Linked DNA regions of Euzebya sp.. The protein of the gene in region 2 interacts with the protein of the main gene of each other region in a pairwise test. Links are inferred from orthologs where the notes say so. Each region holds a gene or a part of one and is shown on either strand. Other genes may lie near its edges.

Evidence for each region.
Region 1: the proteins of rpsB (region 2) and ACEQ2X_RS16840 interact in binary tests that used the Escherichia coli proteins (3 or more experiments, as listed by UniProt). The link is inferred for Euzebya sp. from one-to-one orthologs.

Annotation. Positions count from the first base shown.
Region 1 is NZ_CAXQBR010000075.1:74,944-83,866, reverse strand. What follows is about bases 1-2,680. They hold ACEQ2X_RS16840 (RNA-binding S4 domain-containing protein), read right to left. Parts: upstream 1,688-2,680; coding sequence 1,313-1,687; downstream 1-1,312. Other genes in these bases: ACEQ2X_RS16835 (flagellar motor protein MotB), read right to left, coding at 1,762-2,680; lysS (lysine--tRNA ligase), read left to right, coding at 1-1,310. Also shown: more of ACEQ2X_RS16835, read right to left, coding at 2,681-2,682; ACEQ2X_RS16830 (motility protein A), read right to left, coding at 2,701-3,486; ACEQ2X_RS16825 (ATP-dependent Clp protease ATP-binding subunit), read left to right, coding at 3,797-6,316; ACEQ2X_RS16820 (cell wall-binding repeat-containing protein), read right to left, coding at 6,534-8,923. UniProt on the Escherichia coli protein: Involved in the recycling of free 50S ribosomal subunits that still carry a nascent chain. Binds RNA more specifically than DNA. Binds with very high affinity to the free 50S ribosomal subunit. Does not bind it when it is part of the 70S ribosome.
Region 2 is NZ_CAXQBR010000097.1:21,897-30,914, forward strand. What follows is about bases 6,015-8,789. They hold rpsB (30S ribosomal protein S2), read right to left. Parts: upstream 8,025-8,789; coding sequence 7,005-8,024; downstream 6,015-7,004. Other genes in these bases: pyrH (UMP kinase), read right to left, coding at 6,015-6,130; ACEQ2X_RS21425 (translation elongation factor Ts), read right to left, coding at 6,317-6,934; ACEQ2X_RS21435 (murein hydrolase activator EnvC), read right to left, coding at 8,367-8,789. Also shown: ACEQ2X_RS21390 (hypothetical protein), read left to right, coding at 1-352; ACEQ2X_RS21395 (RIP metalloprotease), read right to left, coding at 342-1,487; dxr (1-deoxy-D-xylulose-5-phosphate reductoisomerase), read right to left, coding at 1,545-2,687; 23S rRNA (adenine(2503)-C(2))-methyltransferase RlmN, read right to left, coding at 2,684-3,868; ACEQ2X_RS21410 (phosphatidate cytidylyltransferase), read right to left, coding at 3,873-4,733; frr (ribosome recycling factor), read right to left, coding at 4,752-5,306; more of pyrH, read right to left, coding at 5,426-6,014; more of ACEQ2X_RS21435, read right to left, coding at 8,790-8,957. UniProt on the Escherichia coli protein: Required for ribosomal protein bS1 (rpsA) to bind to the 30S subunit.

The DNA.
Region 1 (8,923 bases), on a different replicon or contig from region 2:
CCGGCCGCATCGTGCTGCGCCGGGGCCACGGCAAGCTCGTCTTCCTGGTCCTGCGCGAGCGCGGCGTCGACCTGCAGGTGATGGTCAGCCTGGCCGAGGTCGGCGAGCAGGTGATGGCCGGCGTCGACCGGCTCGACGCCGGCGACTGGGTCACCGCCCGCGGCCGGGTGATCCGCTCGCGCCGGGGGGAGCTGAGCGTGATGGCCGCCGACGTGGCGATCATCGCCAAGGCCGTCCGCCCCCTGCCCGACAAGTTCCACGGCCTGAGCGACGTCGACACCCGCTACCGCCAGCGCTACGTCGACCTCATCGTCACCGAGGAGACCCGACGGGCGTTCGCGATCCGCTCGGCGGTGATGCAGGCGCTGCGCAGCGAGCTGATCGAGCGGGACTTCGTCGAGGTCGAGACCCCGATGCTCCACCCGATCCCGGGCGGGGCCGTGGCCCGCCCCTTCACCACCCACCACAACGCCCTCGACGTCGACCTGTACCTGCGGATCGCCCCCGAGCTGTACCTCAAGCGGCTGATCGTGGGCGGCATGGACCGCGTCTTCGAGCTCGGCCGGGTGTTCCGCAACGAGGGCCTGTCGACGCGCCACAACCCCGAGTTCACGATGCTCGAGACCTACGAGGCCTACGCCGACCACGCCGACGTGATGGCCATGACCGAGGCGCTCGTCCGCCGCGCGGCGCGGGAGGCCACGGGGTCCGAGCAGGTCACCTACGCCGGACGCCCCGTCGACCTCGGCGCTGCCTTCGCGCGCCGCCCGCTCCTCGACCTGGTGCGCGAGGCCACCGGCGAGGCGGACCTCGCCTACGACGCCGACCTCGCCGAGGTCCGGGCGCTGTGCGAGCGGCACGAGGTGCACGTCGAGGCGCCGTGGGGCGTCCAGAAGCTCGTCGTCGAGCTGTACGAGAAGCTGGTCGAACCGACCCTGTGGGACCCGACGTTCGTCACCGAGCACCCCGTCGAGACCTCCCCGCTCGCCCACGCGCACCGCTCCGAGCCCCACGTCACCGAGCGCTTCGAGCTGATCGTCGCCGGACGCGAGCTCGCCAACGGGTTCTCCGAGCTCGCCGACCCCGTCGACCAGCGCGCGCGGTTCGAGGCGCAGGCCGCCGCGAAGGCCGCAGGGGACGCCGAGGCGATGGTCGTCGACGAGGACTACCTGCGCGCCCTCGAGTACGGCCTGCCGCCCACCGGCGGCCTCGGGGTCGGCATCGACCGGCTCGTCATGCTGCTGGCCGGCGTCGAGTCCATCCGCGACGTCATCCTGTTCCCGACCCTGCGGCCGGAGGCCGGCAGCTAGCGTCAGCGGGCCCGACGGCCCTTCAGGCGCTCCATCTCGCGGCGGTCCTTCTTCGTCGGCCGGCCGGCGCCGGGATCGCGGATGCCCTCGAGCAGGTGGGTCACGTCGCGCGTCGGCGGCGGTGGGGACCGGTCCACGTAGCAGTCGACGGCCACCTTCGCCCCGACGCGGGTCTCGATGACCCGGGCGACCTCGACCACGCGGGGCCAGTCACCGACCCGCGCCTCGACCACGTCGCCGACGCCGACCGCTGCAGCGGGCTTCACCCGGTCGCCGTTGACGCGGACGTGACCGGCGCGGCACGCCTGCCCTGCGGCCGTCCGGGTCTTGTAGAGCCGGATCGACCACAGCCACTTGTCGACTCGTGTCGTCTCCACCCCGCCCAGTGTGGCAGGCGCGGCGGGGCCGGGCGGACCTGGTCAGCCGCGGTGCTGGTCAGCCGTCGATGCCGTCAGCCGCCGATGATCGTGGCGACCGACGTCGACCCGCCGGCGGGGGTGGCCGTGCCGGGGAGCGGCTCGGAGAAGTCGAGGATCGGGGGCTCGACGCCGACCGGCGGCGGTGCGACGCCCGAGTCCGACAGGTCGAGGGCGACGATGAGGATCTCCACCCGGCGGTTCGTCGCGCGGTTCTCGGGGCTGTCGTTCGGGACCAGCGGCCGGTGCTCGCCGTAGCCGGCGGCGGAGATCCGGTCGTACGGGAAGCCGTGGACCTCGCCGAGGTGCTGGAGCACGGCGATGGCGCGGTCGGTCGACAGGTTCCAGTTCGTGTACCCGCCGCGGTTCATCGGCTGGTCGTCGGTGTGCCCCTCGATCACGACGGTGTTCGGGGCGTCGAGCAGCACCGGCGCGATCTCGCCCAGCACGGTGTGCCCGTCCGGGTTGAGGACGGCCGACCCGGTCGCGAAGAGCACGTCGTCGGTCGAGATCGAGATCACGAGGCCCCGCTCGTCGTCGCGGATGTCCGCGGAGATGGGGATCTCGAGGTCGCTGAGGGCCTCCTCGAGCTGCTCCTCGACGGCGTTGAGCTGCTCGGCCGCCTCGCCGGCCGCGCCGGTGTCGGTCTCACCCAACTCGTCGACCAGCGGGTCCTCGGGGTCGCTCTGGTTGCGCTGGGGGGCGATCAGCGAGATCGGCGTGGCGCTCGTGTCCTCGAGGCGGGTGCCGTTGACCAGCCCCATCTCGACGGCCGGGTTGTCGAACGGGCCGGCGAGGCCGGACACGAACGCCTCGAACTTCTTCGCGTTCGTGTCGGACACGGCGAACAGCATGACGAAGAACGCCATGAGCAGGGTGACCATGTCGCCGTAGGTCCCGAGCCACCTGCCGGTGTCGGCGGGGGGATCGGGCTCCTTGCACCTGTGCTTGGCCATGTGCGGGCTCCCTGCGGCCTAGGCCGCGGCGGCCATGCGGTCGGAGTAGCCCACGTGCTCGCTCGGCGGCAGGTAGGACTCGAGCCGCTCGACCAGCATCTGGGGGCTCATCCCCGCCTGGATCGACAGGATCCCGTCGAGGACGACCTGCATCGAGGCCTGCTCGGCGTCGCTGATCAGCTTCAGCTTCGAGGCGAACGGCAGGAACATCATGTTCGCGAAGATGACCCCGTACAGCGTCGTCAGCAGGGCCACGGCCATGCCGGCGCCGAGCTGGGAGGGGTCGGCCAGGTTCCCGAGCATGTTGATCAGGCCGATGACCGTGCCGATCATGCCGAAGGTCGGCATGTAGCCGCCGACGGCCTCGTGGAAGCTGATCATCTTCTTGTGGCGGGTGCCGACGGCCTCCATGTGGATCATCAGGGTCTCCTCGACCCGCTCGGAGTCCACGCCGTCGAGGATCAGCTGGGTGCCCTTCTTCAGGAACTCGTCCTCGATCTCGCCGAGCCGGGACTCGAGGGCGAGGACGCCCTCGCGCCGGGCGACGTCGGCGAGCTGGGCCATCATCGTGACCGTCGCCGAGTTGTCGAAGCTCGCGCCCTTGATGGACTTGAGGATGCTCGGGACGATCCGACCGAGGTCCTCCTTGTCGAGGCTGGACATGGCCGAGCCGAGGGCGCCGAAGAACACCAGCACGAAGGACGACGGCCCGATCAGGGGGCCGAAGCTGTTCCCGTCCATGACCGTCGACACGATGATCGACAGGAAGGCCATGGCGAGCCCGCCTATGAGTGCGATGTCCATGCGTGCGGTCCCTGCCTCGTCCGTGAAGCGACGGACGTGGTCCATCCACGCCCTGCAGGAAGAGGATCGGCCGCCGCCCGGCCGACTTGAGGGCAGACTTCACGCAGCGTGATGTCCCTCAGCTCAGGGCCTCGTCGGCCGACCAGGAGGGGAGCTCGGCGCCCCCGTGAGGCACGTCTCGTCGAGGGCGGCAGCTTGCGGCCCTGGGTAGGGTGGGGCGTGAGGTGACCACCCCGATCCGGGCCGGATCCGCCGGTGCGATGACGATACGGTTCACCGGACTCCCCGCTACTGCCCAGGGGGCACAGAGATGTTCGAACGCTTCACCGACCGAGCACGGCGAGTTGTGGTTCTCGCTCAGGAAGAAGCTCGGATGCTCAACCACAACTACATCGGCACCGAGCACATCCTGCTCGGGCTGATCCACGAGGGTGAGGGCGTGGCCGCGAAGGCCCTCGAGTCGCTCGGCATCTCCCTCGAGGGCGTGCGCGAGCAGGTCGAGGAGATCATCGGCCAGGGCCAGACGGCTCCGGCGGGTCACATCCCCTTCACGCCGCGCGCGAAGAAGGTCCTCGAGCTGAGCCTGCGGGAGGCGCTGCAGCTCGGGCACAACTACATCGGCACCGAGCACATCCTGCTCGGCCTGATCCGCGAGGGCGAGGGCGTCGCCGCCCAGGTCCTCCAGAAGCTGGGCGCGGACCTCAACCGCGTGCGCCAGCAGGTCATCCAGCTGCTCAGCGGCTACGCCGGCGGCGAGTCGGGGTCCTCGACCTCCGGCTCGGGGCAGAAGGCCGGCGTCTCCGGTGGCTCCGGCGAGGGCGAGTCGAAGGGCTCGGCGGTGCTCGACCAGTTCGGGCGCAACCTCACCCAGCACGCCCGCGACGGCAAGCTCGACCCGGTCATCGGCCGCAAGCGCGAGATCGAGCGGGTCATGCAGGTCCTCAGCCGCCGGACCAAGAACAACCCGGTGCTGATCGGCGAGCCAGGTGTCGGCAAGACCGCGATCGTCGAGGGCCTGGCCCAGATGATCGTGGCCGGGTCGATCCCCGAGACGCTGAAGGACAAGCAGCTCTACACCCTCGACCTCGGCGCGCTGGTCGCCGGATCCCGCTACCGCGGTGACTTCGAGGAGCGCCTGAAGAAGGTGCTGAAGGAGATCACGACCCGCGGCGACATCATCCTGTTCATCGACGAGCTGCACACCCTCGTCGGGGCGGGCGCCGCCGAGGGCGCGATCGACGCCGCGTCGATCCTGAAGCCCATGCTGGCCCGCGGCGAGCTGCAGACCATCGGCGCGACGACCATCGACGAGTACCGCAAGTACCTCGAGAAGGACGCCGCGCTCGAGCGCCGCTTCCAGCCGATCACCGTCGAGCAGCCCTCGATCGCCCACACGATCGAGATCCTGAAGGGCCTGCGCGACCGCTACGAGGCCCACCACCGCGTCACGATCACCGACGACGCCCTGGTGGCCGCGGCGAACCTCGCCGACCGCTACATCTCCGACCGCTTCCTCCCCGACAAGGCGATCGACCTGATCGACGAGGCCGGGTCCCGCCTCCGGATCCGCCGCCTGACCGCCCCGCCGGACCTCCAGGACCTCGAGGACGAGGCCAACGAGGTCCGCAAGCAGAAGGAGGCGGCGATCGACGACCAGGACTTCGAGAAGGCCGCCCGGCTGCGCGACGAGGAGAAGAAGCTCCTCGAGCGGAAGGCGGCCCGGGAGAAGGAGTGGAAGTCCGACGGCATGGACTCCGTCCTCACCCTGGACGAGGAGGACATCGCCGAGGTCCTCAGCAACTGGACGGGCATCCCGGTCTTCAAGCTGACCGAGGAGGAGACCCAGAAGCTGCTGCGGATGGAGTCCGAGCTCCACAAGCGGATCATCGGCCAGGAGGAGGCCATCGCAGCCGTCTCCAAGTCCATCCGCCGCACCCGGTCCGGCCTGAAGGACCCGAAGCGCCCCGCCGGCTCGTTCATCTTCCTCGGCCCCTCCGGCGTCGGGAAGACCGAGCTCGCCAAGACGCTGGCGGAGTTCCTCTTCGGCGACGAGGACGCGCTGATCCACCTCGACATGTCCGAGTACATGGAGAAGCACACGGTCAGCCGCCTGATCGGCTCGCCTCCGGGCTACGTGGGCTACGAGGAGGGCGGCCAGCTGACCGAGGCGGTCCGCCGCCGGCCCTTCAGCGTGGTCCTGTTCGACGAGGTCGAGAAGGCCCACCCGGACGTGTTCAACAGCCTCCTGCAGATCCTGGAGGACGGTCGCCTGACCGACAGCCAGGGCAAGAGCGTGGACTTCAAGAACACCGTGCTGATCATGACCTCGAACCTGGGGACCCGTGAGCTGGGTCGTACCCAGACCGGCTTCGGGGTGCAGGACGAGGCCAGCCACTACGAGCGGATGAAGTCCCAGGTCGATGACGAGCTGAAGCGCCACTTCCGCCCGGAGTTCCTCAACCGCATCGACGACACGATCGTCTTCCACCCCCTGACCCAGGAGCAGGTGAAGGCCATCGTGGACCTGATGATGAAGCGGGTGAAGGGCCAGCTGAAGGCCAAGGCCCTCGACATCGAGCTGACCGAGGACGCGAAGGACTGGCTGAGCAAGAAGGGCTACGACCCCACGCTGGGCGCCCGGCCGCTGCGCCGGACCATCCAGCGCGAGATCGAGGACGCCCTCAGCGAGAAGCTCCTCTACGGCGAGTTCAGCGCCAACCAGCTGATCGTCGCGGACATCGAGGAGGACGCCGTCGTCTTCCGCGCCGTCGACGCCCCGGAGGTCCCGCCGATGGAGCTGGCCGGCACCGGCAGCGACGCCGAGGACTGACCAGCCCGACCACGATCACGACGCCCCGGCCGCCAAGAGGCCGGGGCGTCGTCGCGTCCGCGGCGCGGTGGCGCCGCACCCGATGTCTCAGATCTGAGCGCTCGGTGCGCGGGCGGACCTCGTGCTCAGATCTGAGGATCAGGGCGACCGACCGGAGACCGAGATCTGAGGGGCAGGTCCGTCGGCGGAGCTACCCCTCAGATCTGAGGATCAGGGGTCAGTGCCGGCGGCGGCGGATGGTGCGGTGGAGCAGGACCGAGCCGATGAGCCAGGCGGCCACGGCGGCCCACCACCAGATCTGGCCGTCGGCGAAGAGGCGGTGGGACAGGCTGTCGGCGTAGACCGCCGGCGGGGCCATCCAGCTCGCGAGCGCCGGGGTCGTCGCGACGCCGTCCGGCAGCCCGGGATCGCTCAGGTTCGCGCACGCCACCTTGTTGCCGTCCGGGTCGTGCAGGACGACCGACCGCGCCTCCGGCCCGGCGATGGCGAACGCGGTCGCGGTGCCGCGGCCGACGCCCTGCGCGTCGCTGATGAACGACGGGTGGATCTCGTTCGGCGGCATCGTCGACCCGCCCGGGGTGAACTGGAAGTGGTCGCCCCCGGAGTTCGCGCAGGTGTCGACGTGGACGTGCACCGGCACGGTGGTGCTGGCGGGCAGCCCCTGGACCTGCAGCTCGACCTCGGTGGTCCCGTGGACGGTGCGGACCATCGTCGCGGTCCCGCTGACCTCCCCGTAGGCCTCTGACGCCTCCGGCAGCGGGGCGATCGAGCCGACGCTCCGGTACTCGCCGTGGCTGCGGTCCCCGCGGGTGTCGCCCTCGACCCCGCCCGTGACCTCCGCCAGCTCGGCCACGACGTCGTCGGACAGCGCCGCGGTCCCGCCGACGACCCGGATGTCCTCGGCGACGGCGGCCTTCTCGCCCAGCAGGGCGCTGGCCGGCTCGCCGAGGGAGTCGGCGGGGACCTGCAGCAGGACGCCCTCGGCCACGGCCGCCGCGGCCGCGGCGCCGAGCGCGTCCGGCCAGTTCTCGACCGTGGCGATCCACCACCCGGTGTCGTCCTGACCCATCTGGATGCCGAGCTCGGCCATCAGCGCGCTGGTCTCGAGCGCGTCGGCCCCGGCGGTGCGCTCGACGTCGCTGATGTCGGGGTCGACCTCGGGCAGCGACCCCTCGACGGCCTCGGACACCGCCTGGCCGACCACCCGCACGTCGACGACCTGCCCGCCCTGGAGGAACGAGCGGACGCTCGGCGCCAGCTCCTCTGCGGGGGTGAGCAGGACCGGGCGGGTCACCAGCGCGCCGACGGCGGAGGCCGCCAGCGCCGAGGCGAAGTCGTTCCCCTCCACCAGGAAGGCGTTCCCGCTGCCGATGGACTCCGCGATCATCACCGCGGTCTGGAAGCGGTCCCCACCGCCGATCCGGGTGACGTCCTCGATGCCGGCGGCGGCGAGGTCGGTGACCACCTGGTCGTCGAGGGCCGCGGTGCCGCCGAGCAGCCACGCCCGGGTGGCGCCCAGCCGCGCGATCTCCTCGGCGACGCGGTCGTCCAGCCCGGCGCGGGGGGTGATCAGCAGCGGCGCCTCGAGGTGGGCCGCGAGGGGCGCGCCGGCCAGCGCGTCCGCGAACTGCTCGCTGGTCGCGATCACCACGTTCGCCGCCGCGCCCGGGAAGGCCTCGCGGCTGACCTCGAGGGCCGTCCCGATCCGCTCGTCACCGGCGAGCCGCTCGATGGTCGCGCCCTCGGGTGCCCGCCCCGCTGGGGGCTCTGGTGTGGAGAACCAGTTGCACAGCGGCGGGTTCGGCATGTCGTCGCGGTCGTACTCCGCGCACGTCGCCGCCGCGAGGATCCCCGGACCCGGCGTGAACGGCGGCCGGTTGTCGCAGTCCGACGGCAGGGGGATGCCCGGGACCTGCGCGGTGCCCGACCCGTCGCCGACGGCGCTGGTCGCCTCCCCGTCCACGCCGGTGTTGCCCTCCCAGCAGTTCCCCTCGCCCTCGCCGTCCCAGACCATGTCGGTCCCGTTGGGCTGGGCCAGGCCGTTGGGGTTGATGCCGTAGGCGTTCTCCCGCCAGGTGTTGAAGTTCGAGGTGTCGAACTGCAACAGCGGGTCGTCCTCGCCGCGCAGCGTGGCGGGGACGAAGAACTGGAAGGTCCCGTTGCGCCAGTTGTCGTAGATCGTGTTGTGCTCGTAGAGGTTGTAGTTCCCGCCGGCGAGCACGATGCCGGACCCGACCGGCAGGGGGACGACCGGGCAGACGACGCCCTCGTCGTAGTCGCGCTCGGAGAACGGTCCGGTGCAGACGCCCTGCTGCACGAAGTCCTCGAAGTAGCCGGTGTTGTTCGAGTGGAACAGGTTGTCGTGGAAGTACGCGTGGTCCTGCGGCAGGCCGGGGTGGTCGGGGAACAGGCTGTCCATCGCCGCGCCCACGGCGTTGTGGTCGAACTCGTTGTGGTGGGTGTGGACGGAGTTCCCGGCCGTGCCCGAGTACCCGAGGGTGTTGTGGTGCCCACGGCAGCCGCGGATCTCGGTGCCGAGGCGCAGCCCCTCGTTGTCGTCGAAGAGCCCGGCCTCGGCGTTCAGGTCCGTGGCCGAGCCCGGGTAGA
Region 2 (9,018 bases):
CCGGGCGGAGGCGTCGTCCGACGATGACGCCGACGCGTCGGTCCTGACGACGATCGTGCCCTACGACATCGACGCCGACGACGTCGTGACGACCGGCCCGGCGTTCAGCGACGAGGGCGGGGAGGGGCCGCTGACCCGCGCGCTGGCCGTCGTGGTGGACCACGGGCGGGCGGTCGCCGCCGGGGCCCGCGAGCGCGGGCTCGACGCCGAGGACGTCGGCCGGCAGGTCCTGCGGTGCGAGTCCCTCGGCCACCGCCTGTCCTGGGCCGCCGGCCAGATGGCCTTCGTCGAGCACGCCCGGCTGCTGCCCCTCGGCGACTGCTGGCCGGGGGGCGGGGCCGCTACTGGATGATCTCCGACGCCGGGCTGGTGATGTCGAGGTAGAGCGCGGTGCCGCTCAGCACGATGAAGAACGCGAGCACCAGCAGCGCGATCGGGGTGACCACGTTCGGGTTCAGGTGGAACCTCGGGCGGCGCGGCGCGTCCTTCGGCGCCCGCAGCCGGCGGACGCCGTTCACGGTCTCCTCGACGAGCATGATCGCGACGTGCCCGCCGTCGAGGGGTGGGAGCGGCAGCATGTTCAGCAGGCCGAGCACGATGTTGAGCTGCGCGAGGACGCCGAAGACGACGAGCAGCTCGCCCTGCTGGCCCAGCTCGTTGGTGATCTGCGCGGCGCCGACCAGGCTGGTGATGGAGTTCTCGTCCCGCGGGCCGTCGTCGTCGACCGACGCGAAGAAGTCGGCGAGCCCGGTGGGGCTGAACACCTGGGTCAGACCCGACACGGTCTGGCCGGTGACCCGCCAGATCGACCGGTTGCCGGTGAAGGTCTCGTCCACGGCCCCGGTGAAGCCGAGCCCCCGGTTCTCCGCCTCGGGCGCGACGCCGAGGAAGCCGATCTCCTCGCCGTCGTCGGGGTGGGCCGACGCGAGCGTCGCCGGCACCTCGAGGGTCTCACCGCCGCGCTCCACGGTCAGGACCACGTCCTCGCCGGGGGCCTCGCGGACCAGCGCGGACACCTCGTCGAAGGATCCCGTCGAGGTGCCGTCCACCGCGACGATCCGGTCCCCCGCCGCGAGCTCGGCCGCCGCGGCGGGGCTGTCCTCGCTGACCGCCGCGATGACGTTCGTCGCGACGGGGTCGCCGATGAACCAGAACGCGCCGAGCAGCAGGAGGACCGCCAGGACGAAGTGGGTGGCCGACCCGGCGACCAGCACGATGAACCGCTTCCACGGGGCCTGCTGGTAGAACAGCGCGCCGTCGTGGGCCGGGTCGACCTCCTCGTACGGGGTCATCCCGGTGATCTTCACGTAGCCGCCTGCGGGGATGCCCTTCACGCCGTACTCGGTCTCGCCGCGGCGGGTCGACCAGATGCGCGGCCCGAACCCGACGAAGAACTCCGTCACCCGCATCCCGAAGGCCTTCGCGGTGATGAAGTGGCCGAACTCGTGGACCATGATCGCGAAGGCGATCACGGCGATGAACAGCACTACGAACAACGGGGGGCTCCTCGCGGTGCGGCCGCGGTCAGGTCACGGGGCGCGAGCTCACCCGGCGCGGGCGATGTGCCGGCGCGCGTCCCGGCGGGCGTCGGCCTCGGCGGCCAGGACCTGCTCGAGGCTCTCGACGGGCTGTGCCTCATGTCGTCCCAAGGTTGCCGCGACGACGTCGGCGATGCCGAGGAAACCCAGCCGCCGGTCGAGGAACGCGGCGACGGCCTCCTCGTTGGCCGCGTTGTACGCCGCGGGCGCCGTCCCGCCGGCCCGGCCGGCCTGGACCGCCAGGCGGACCATCGGGAAGGTGTCGTGGTCGAGGGGCTCGAAGGTGAGGGACTGCGCGGTGGTCCAGTCCATGCGCGCCGGGGCGTGGCCGAGGCGGTCCGGCCAGCTCAGCGCCAGCTGGATCGGCAGGCGCATGTCCGGCGGGCTGAGCTTCGCGATCGTCGCCCCGTCGACGAACTCCACCATCGAGTGGACGATCGACTGGGGGTGGACCACCACCTCGATCCGGTCGTACGGGACCTCGAAGAGCAGGTGGGCCTCGATGACCTCGAGCGCCTTGTTCGCGAGGCTGGCCGAGTTGATCGTGATCAGCGGGCCCATGTCCCAGGTCGGGTGGTCGAGGGCCTCGTCGACGGTGACCGCGCCCAGCTCGGCGCGGGTGCGTCCGCGGAAGGGGCCGCCTGAGGCGGTGATCACCAGGCGGGCGACCTCCTCGGCGCGGCCGCCGCGGAGGCACTGGGCGAGCGCGGAGTGCTCGGAGTCGACCGGGACGATCTGGTCGCGGTCGGCCGCGGTGGCGCGGACCAGGTCCCCGCCGACGATCAGCGACTCCTTGTTCGCGAGCGCCAGCCGGCTGCCGGCGGCGAGGGCGGCGAGGGTCGGTCGGAGCCCCTGGCTGCCGTCCACGCCGTTGACGACGATGTCGGCGCCGCAGCCCGCCACGGCGGTGGCCGCCCCCTCGCCGTCGACGACCTCCACGTCCGGGAGCGCCTCCCGCACCACCCGCGCCGCGTCGGCGTCGGCGACGCCGACCAGCGCCGCGCCGGTGGCGCGGGCCTGGGCGATGACCTCCTCGCTGCGCCCGCAGGCGAGCGCGATCACCCGGAACCGGTCGGGGTGCCGGGCGACGACGTCGAGGGTCTGGGTGCCGATCGATCCGGTCGACCCGACGACCGCGACGGTCCTCACGAGGTGCGGCCGCTGATCCGCTCGGCGGCGCCCACCGCCACGGGCAGCGTGCGGCCGCTGGCTGCGGTGTAGTTGGCGTAGAGCTGGCCGCAGGCCGCGTCGATCTCGTCGCCCCGGTTGGCCCGGATGGTGGTGGAGATCCCCGCCGTGCCGAGCACGTCGGCGAAGGCCTGCTGCGCGGCGATCGGCGGGGCGTGCCACGGCACCGCCGGCGTCGGGTTCATCGGGATCAGGTTGACGTGGGACGCCCCGGCGGGCATGTGCCGGGTCAGCAGGTCCCGCAGCGTCGCCGCCTGCGCGGTGGAGGTGTTGACGCCGTCGATCATCACGTACTCGAAGGTGACGCGGCGTCCGGTCGCCTCGAGGTAGTCCCGCGTAGCCGCGAGGAGCTCGGCGAGGGGGTGGGTCCGGTTGATCGGGACCAGGTCGTCGCGGAGGTCGTCGTCGGGGGCGTGCAGGCTGACCGCCAGGGTGATCGGCAGGTCCAGGGCCTGGAGGCGGCGGATGCCGGGCACCAGCCCGACGGTGGAGACGGTGATCGACCGGGCCGACAGCCCGAAGGGCCCGTGCAGCCACCGGACCGCCTCGAGGGTCACGTCGAGGTTGGCGAGCGGCTCCCCCATGCCCATGAACACGACGTTGGTGACGTGGTCGGGCGCGCCGTCCGGCAGCGGCGTCCCGCCGTCGGCGCCGAGCTCGCCGGCCAGCAGGCGCTGCATCACCGTGACCTGCCGGACTGTCTCCCCGACGGTGAGCTGGCGCCGGAAGCCGATCTGCCCGGTGGCGCAGAACGGGCAGCCCATCGCACAGCCCGCCTGGGTCGAGATGCACACCGTCGCCCGCCCGCTGGGCGGGGTGGAGTCGGCCCCGGCGAGGCGCTCGGAGGACGGCGGGTACAGCATGAGGACGCTCTCGACGGCCTCGGCCCGATCCCCCGAGCCGCAGGACAGGAGGACCTTGCGGGTCAGGCCGCCATCGGCCTCAGAGACCTGCAGGATGCGCGGCGGGTCGTCCATCGCCGCGCCGAGCCGCTCCCGCAACGCCGTCGGCAGGTTCGTCATCGCCTGGGGGTCGTCGACGCCCTTGGCGAGCCAGGCGGCGACCTGGTCGCGGCGGTACCGCGGCTGGTCGCCGAGGAGGGCGTCGAGCCCGCCCGCGGTGTAGGGGTCGGCAGCGGTCATGTGATCAGATCCCGAAGGCCTGGAGGACGAGGTGGGTGGTCGGCAGCGCGAACAGCAGGCCGTCGACGCGGTCCATGACGCCGCCGTGGCCCGGGAAGATGGTGCCCAGGTCCTTCACGCCCAGATCCCGCTTGACCATGGATTCGGCCAGGTCGCCCAGGGTGGCGGCGACGGCGACGGCGAGCGCGAGCACCACGGCGCTCACCGGCGTGACGCCGGGGACCAGCTGGGCGGTGACGACCAGCGCCATCACGACGGTCGTGGCGAGGGCGCCGGCGAACCCCTCCCAGCTCTTGGCCGGGCTGATGCCCGGCGCCATGCGGGTGCGGCCGAAGTTGCGCCCGAAGGCGTACGCGCCGATGTCGTTGGTGATCGCGAGGCCGGCCCCGGCGAGGACGTACCAGTAGCCCTCGTCGCGGGCGAGCAGCAGCCCGAGGGAGCTCGCGAAGCCGTTGACCCACAGCAGCTGGACGGCCAGCCCGCCGATCCGGTCGACGGCCTGGCCGCGCTGGTGGGTGATCATCACCGCACCGAACCCGGCGATCATGCCGCCGAACAGCCCCGCCACGATCGCGTCGCCGCCCCACGCCCAGCTGCCGAACAGCATCACCGGCAGGGCCGCCGCGGCCACGGCCGTCGGCGGCCGGGCTCCGGCGCGCGCGGTGGCGAACGCCTCGTCGAGCTCGTACAGCGCCACCACCAGGTTGACGGCCACGAACGTGAGGAAGACGAGGGGGTGGATCAGCAGCGACCCGATGAACGCGGTCGCGAGGGCCAGCCCGACGCCGATCGCGACGGGGAGGTTGCGCCCTCCCCGGGGCGTCGCGGCCGCCGGGACGTCGCCGGTGGGGTCGGTCGCAGCCATGGCGTCCGCCGGTGGTCCTCAGACCTCCAGCAGGTCGGCCTCCTTCGCCTCGAGGAGCTCGTCGATGCGCTTGATCGCCGCGTCGGTGCGCTTCTGGAGGTCGTCCTCGGCCCGGCGCAGCTCGTCCTCGGAGATCTCACCCTCCTTCTCGAGGTCCTCGAGGTCGCTCTTCGCCGACCGGCGGGAGTTGCGGATCGCGATCCGCCCCTCCTCCGCCCGCTCCCGGGCGACCTTGACGAACTGCTTGCGGCGCTCCTCGGTCAGCTCGGGCAGCACGACCCGGATGACCGTGCCGTCGTTCGACGGGTTGAGGCCGAGGTCGCTCCCGATGATCGCCTTCTCGATGTCGGACATCGCGTTGCGGTCGTAGGGGTTGATGAGCAGCATCCGCGGCTCGGGGGCGGTGACGCCCGCGATCTGCTGGAGGGGGGTCGTCGAGCCGTAGTACTGCACGGGCAGGTCGGTCAGCAGGGTCGGGTTGGCCCGACCCGTGCGGATCTTCGCGAACTCCTCGCGGGTGTGGGTGACGGCGCCGTCCATGCGCTGCTCGGCGTCGTCCAGGATCTCGTCCATCACGGCGGCGTCATCCTCTGCTCTGCTGGTCGATCGGGTCCCCCGGCGTCCCCGGAGGGCCACCCATCCTGCCCGTTCGGTCGGGTCGCCGTCACGTCAGCCCCTCCACGGGCCGCCGGTCAGCTGACGATCGTGCCGATCGGTTCGCCGGAGACGGCCCGGCGGATGTTCCCCTTGGTGAGCATGTCGAAGACGACGATCGGGAGCCCGTTGTCCATGCACAGGCTGATGGCGGTCGCGTCCATCACCTTCAGGCCGTCCTGCAGCACGGTGATGTAGTCGAGGCGCTCGTAGCGCTTGGCGTCGGGGTTGAGCGCCGGGTCGGCGTCGTACACGCCGTCGACCTTGGTGCCCTTGAAGATCGCCTCGGCGCCGATCTCGAGGGCCCGCTGGGCGGCGGCGGTGTCCGTCGAGAAGTAGGGCGCGCCGAGGCCGGCGCCGAAGATGACGATCCGGCCCTTCTCGAGGTGGCGGATCGCCCGGCGGCGGATGTAGGGCTCGGCGAGCTCCTGCATCGCCACGGCGGACTGCACCCGCGTCGGGGTGCCCCGCTTCTCACAGGCGTCCTGCAGCGCGAGGGCGTTGATGACCGTCGCGAGCATCCCCATGTGGTCCGCTGAGGACCGGTCCATCCCCGTCGCCGACATCGAGGCGCCGCGGAGGATGTTGCCGCCGCCCACCACGACCCCGATCTGCACCCCCATCTCGCTGACCTCGACGAGCTGGTCGGCCAGGTCCCCCACGATCGTCGGGGAGATCGACGCGGACTCGTCGGCGAACGTCTCGCCGGACAGCTTCAGCAGGACGCGGGAGTAGGCAGACATCGGCGGTGACCTTCGGTGGTGGGCGCGTGGTGATCCTACGCAGACGTCGACGGGGTCGACACGACGGGGCTGGCTGGCGGGGCGGGCTGGCCGGGGCGGGGCTGGCCGGGGCGGGGCTGGTAGCTCGGGGCTGGCACGACGACGCCCGCCCCGTCGGGGCGGGCGTGGTCTGGACGTCCGGGGTCGCTAGCCGATCTGGAACCGGGTGAACCGGCCGACCTCGATCTTCTCACCCGTCCGGGCGCTGGCCTCGGTGATCAGGTCGGCGATGGTCTGGTCGGGGTTCTTGACGAACGGCTGGTTGAGCAGCACCTGCTCCTTCAGCATGGACTTGACCCGACCCTCGACGATCTTGTCGACGATGTTGTCCGGCTTGCCCTCCTCGCGGGCCTGCTGGGCGGCGAAGGCCCGCTCCTTCTCGATCAGGGCGGGGTCGACGTCGTCCTCGGAGACCGCGACCGGCTTGGAGGCCGCGATGTGCAGGGCGATGTCCTGGGCCAGCTGCTTGAAGCTGTCCTCCTTGGCCACGAAGTCGGTCTCGCAGTGCAGCTGCACCATCACGCCGACCTTGGCGGGCATGCCCGGCGTGGGGGTGTGCAGGTACGCGTGGACCAAGCCCTCGGCGGCGGTCCGCTCCCCGGCGCGCTCCTGGGCCTTGCGACCGGTCTTGGCGCGGACGATGTCAGCGGCCTTCTCGAAGTCGCCGCCGGCCTCCTGGAGGGCCTTCTTGCACTCCATCATGCCGGCGCCGGTGGCCTCGCGGAGCTGCTTGACCTCCGCGGCGGTGATCGTTACGTCACTCATCGGTGTTCTCCTGTGGCCGGGCGTGGAGACGTCCCCGCCCGGCGGTGCGGGGTGGCGGTGTGGTCAGGGGTCAGGCGCTCGCGCCGGCGTCGTCCGACGCCTCGCCCTCGGGCTGGGCGTCCGGCTCGGTCTGGGCGGCCTGCTCGGGCTGGTCGGCCTGCTCCGGCTGGGCGTCAGCGGGCTGGGCGGCCTGCTCGGCCTCGGGGGTCTCGACCGCACCGGCGGTCTCGGCTGCGGCGGCACCCGCGGCGGCGGCGGCCGAGGCGGCCTCCTCCTGCTGCAGGGCGATCTCCCACTCGGCCAGCGGCTCGGCGGCGGGCTGGGTCGGGGCCTCGGGCTGGTCCGGGGTGGACGAGGCCGCGGCGGCGGCCTGCTCGGCGACGACGTCGTCGGAGGTGCGCGCGGCACGGCGGGCGTACCCGGCGGCGCAGGCGTCGGCCATCAGGTGGGTCAGGAGGGCGCCCGAGCGGATCGCGTCGTCGTTGCCGGGGATCACGTAGTCCACGACGTCGGGGTCGCAGTTGGTGTCGACCACGGCGACGACGGGGATGCCGAGCCGGTTGGCCTCGGCGACGGCGATGTGCTCCTTGACGGTGTCGACGACCCAGATGGCCGACGGCAGCTTCGTCATCGAGCGGATCCCGCCGAGGTTGCGCTGCAGCTTGTCGAGCTCGCGGGTGAGCAGCAGCCCCTCCTTCTTGGTGAGGAGCTCGATCGTGCCGTCGTTGACCATGTCCTCGAGCTCGCGCAGGCGGGTGAGGCGGGTCTTGATCGTCTCGAAGTTCGTCAGCATCCCGCCGAGCCAGCGGAAGTTGACGTACGGCATGCCGACGCGCAGCGCCTGCTGCTCGATGGCCTCCTGCGCCTGCTTCTTGGTGCCGACGAAGAGGACGGTGCCGCCGCCGGCGACGGTGTCCTCGACGAACCGGTAGGCGCGCTCGAGCAGACCCACGGTCTGCTGGAGGTCCAGGATGTAGATGCCGTTGCGCTCACCGAAGATGTAGCGCTTCATCTTGGGGTTCCAGCGGCGGGTCTGGTGGCCGAAGTGGACGCCGGCCTCCAGCAGCTGTCGCACGGTGACGACGCTCATGGTGGGTTCTCCTCTGTGGGTTCGCGGTTGGTCCTCGCGCACGTGCCTGACCCCGTGGACGACGTGGCGCGCGCGGCGCCGGTCGTCGTGTGGTCGGGTGGGCCTCCACCGATGTGGTGGACCGCTGGCCCGTCCGCACGCTGTGTGATGTGTGGCCGCCGTCCCGCACGTGGCGGTCGCGAGCAGCCGTCGCGCCCGGAGACGCGGTGGTCGCCGGGCGGGCACCGAAGGGTACATGCACCCCGTCGGGGGCTGCCACCGACGGGTCGGCCGTGGGTCGACGCGCGGCGGTCTTTCTGGGAGGAGGACAAGAGTCCACACCCAAGCCCTGCGGTCGTCGGGTCAGCGGCCGACGTCGGCCGGGAGCCGGGTGAGGCGAGCCGACCAGCGGACCAGCAGGTCCAGCGGGTCGATGTAGGCGCCGTGCAGGCGAGCGCCCCAGTCGAGGTGGGTGGCGCCGTCGGACAGCGCGGCCACCCGGGCGCCGGCGACCACGTGCTGGCCGGCGGTGGCGGTCGCCGTGACCGGGCCGTAGGTGGTGGACCGCCCACCGCCGTGGTCGACGGTCACCCAACCAACGCCGGCGACGTCGCCCGCGAAGGTGACGTCGCCTGCCAGGACGGCGCGGACCGCGTCGCCGGGGGCGGCGGCCAGGTCGACACCCCGGTGACCCGGGCCGTAGGGGTGGTCGGGCGGGTCGAAGGGCCGGACGACCGCACCGGGCACCGGCCGGACGGGACCGGCCGTCGGGGTCTGGGCGGCGTCCGGGCGCGAGTCGTCGTGCAGCGACGTGGTCGGTGGGGCGGCGGTCGGGACGGGTCTGGCCTGGGCCGGGCCGGCGACGAGCGCGATCGCGCAGAGGACGGCGGCCAGGGCCACGAGGCGCTCTCGCAGTGGCGCTGGTGGTGGCGCTGGCAGCAGTCGTCGATGCATGGACGGGACGGTAGGGAGTCCGTCCGGGGCCGCGCGGGCCGATCTTGCGGGGTCTGTGGAT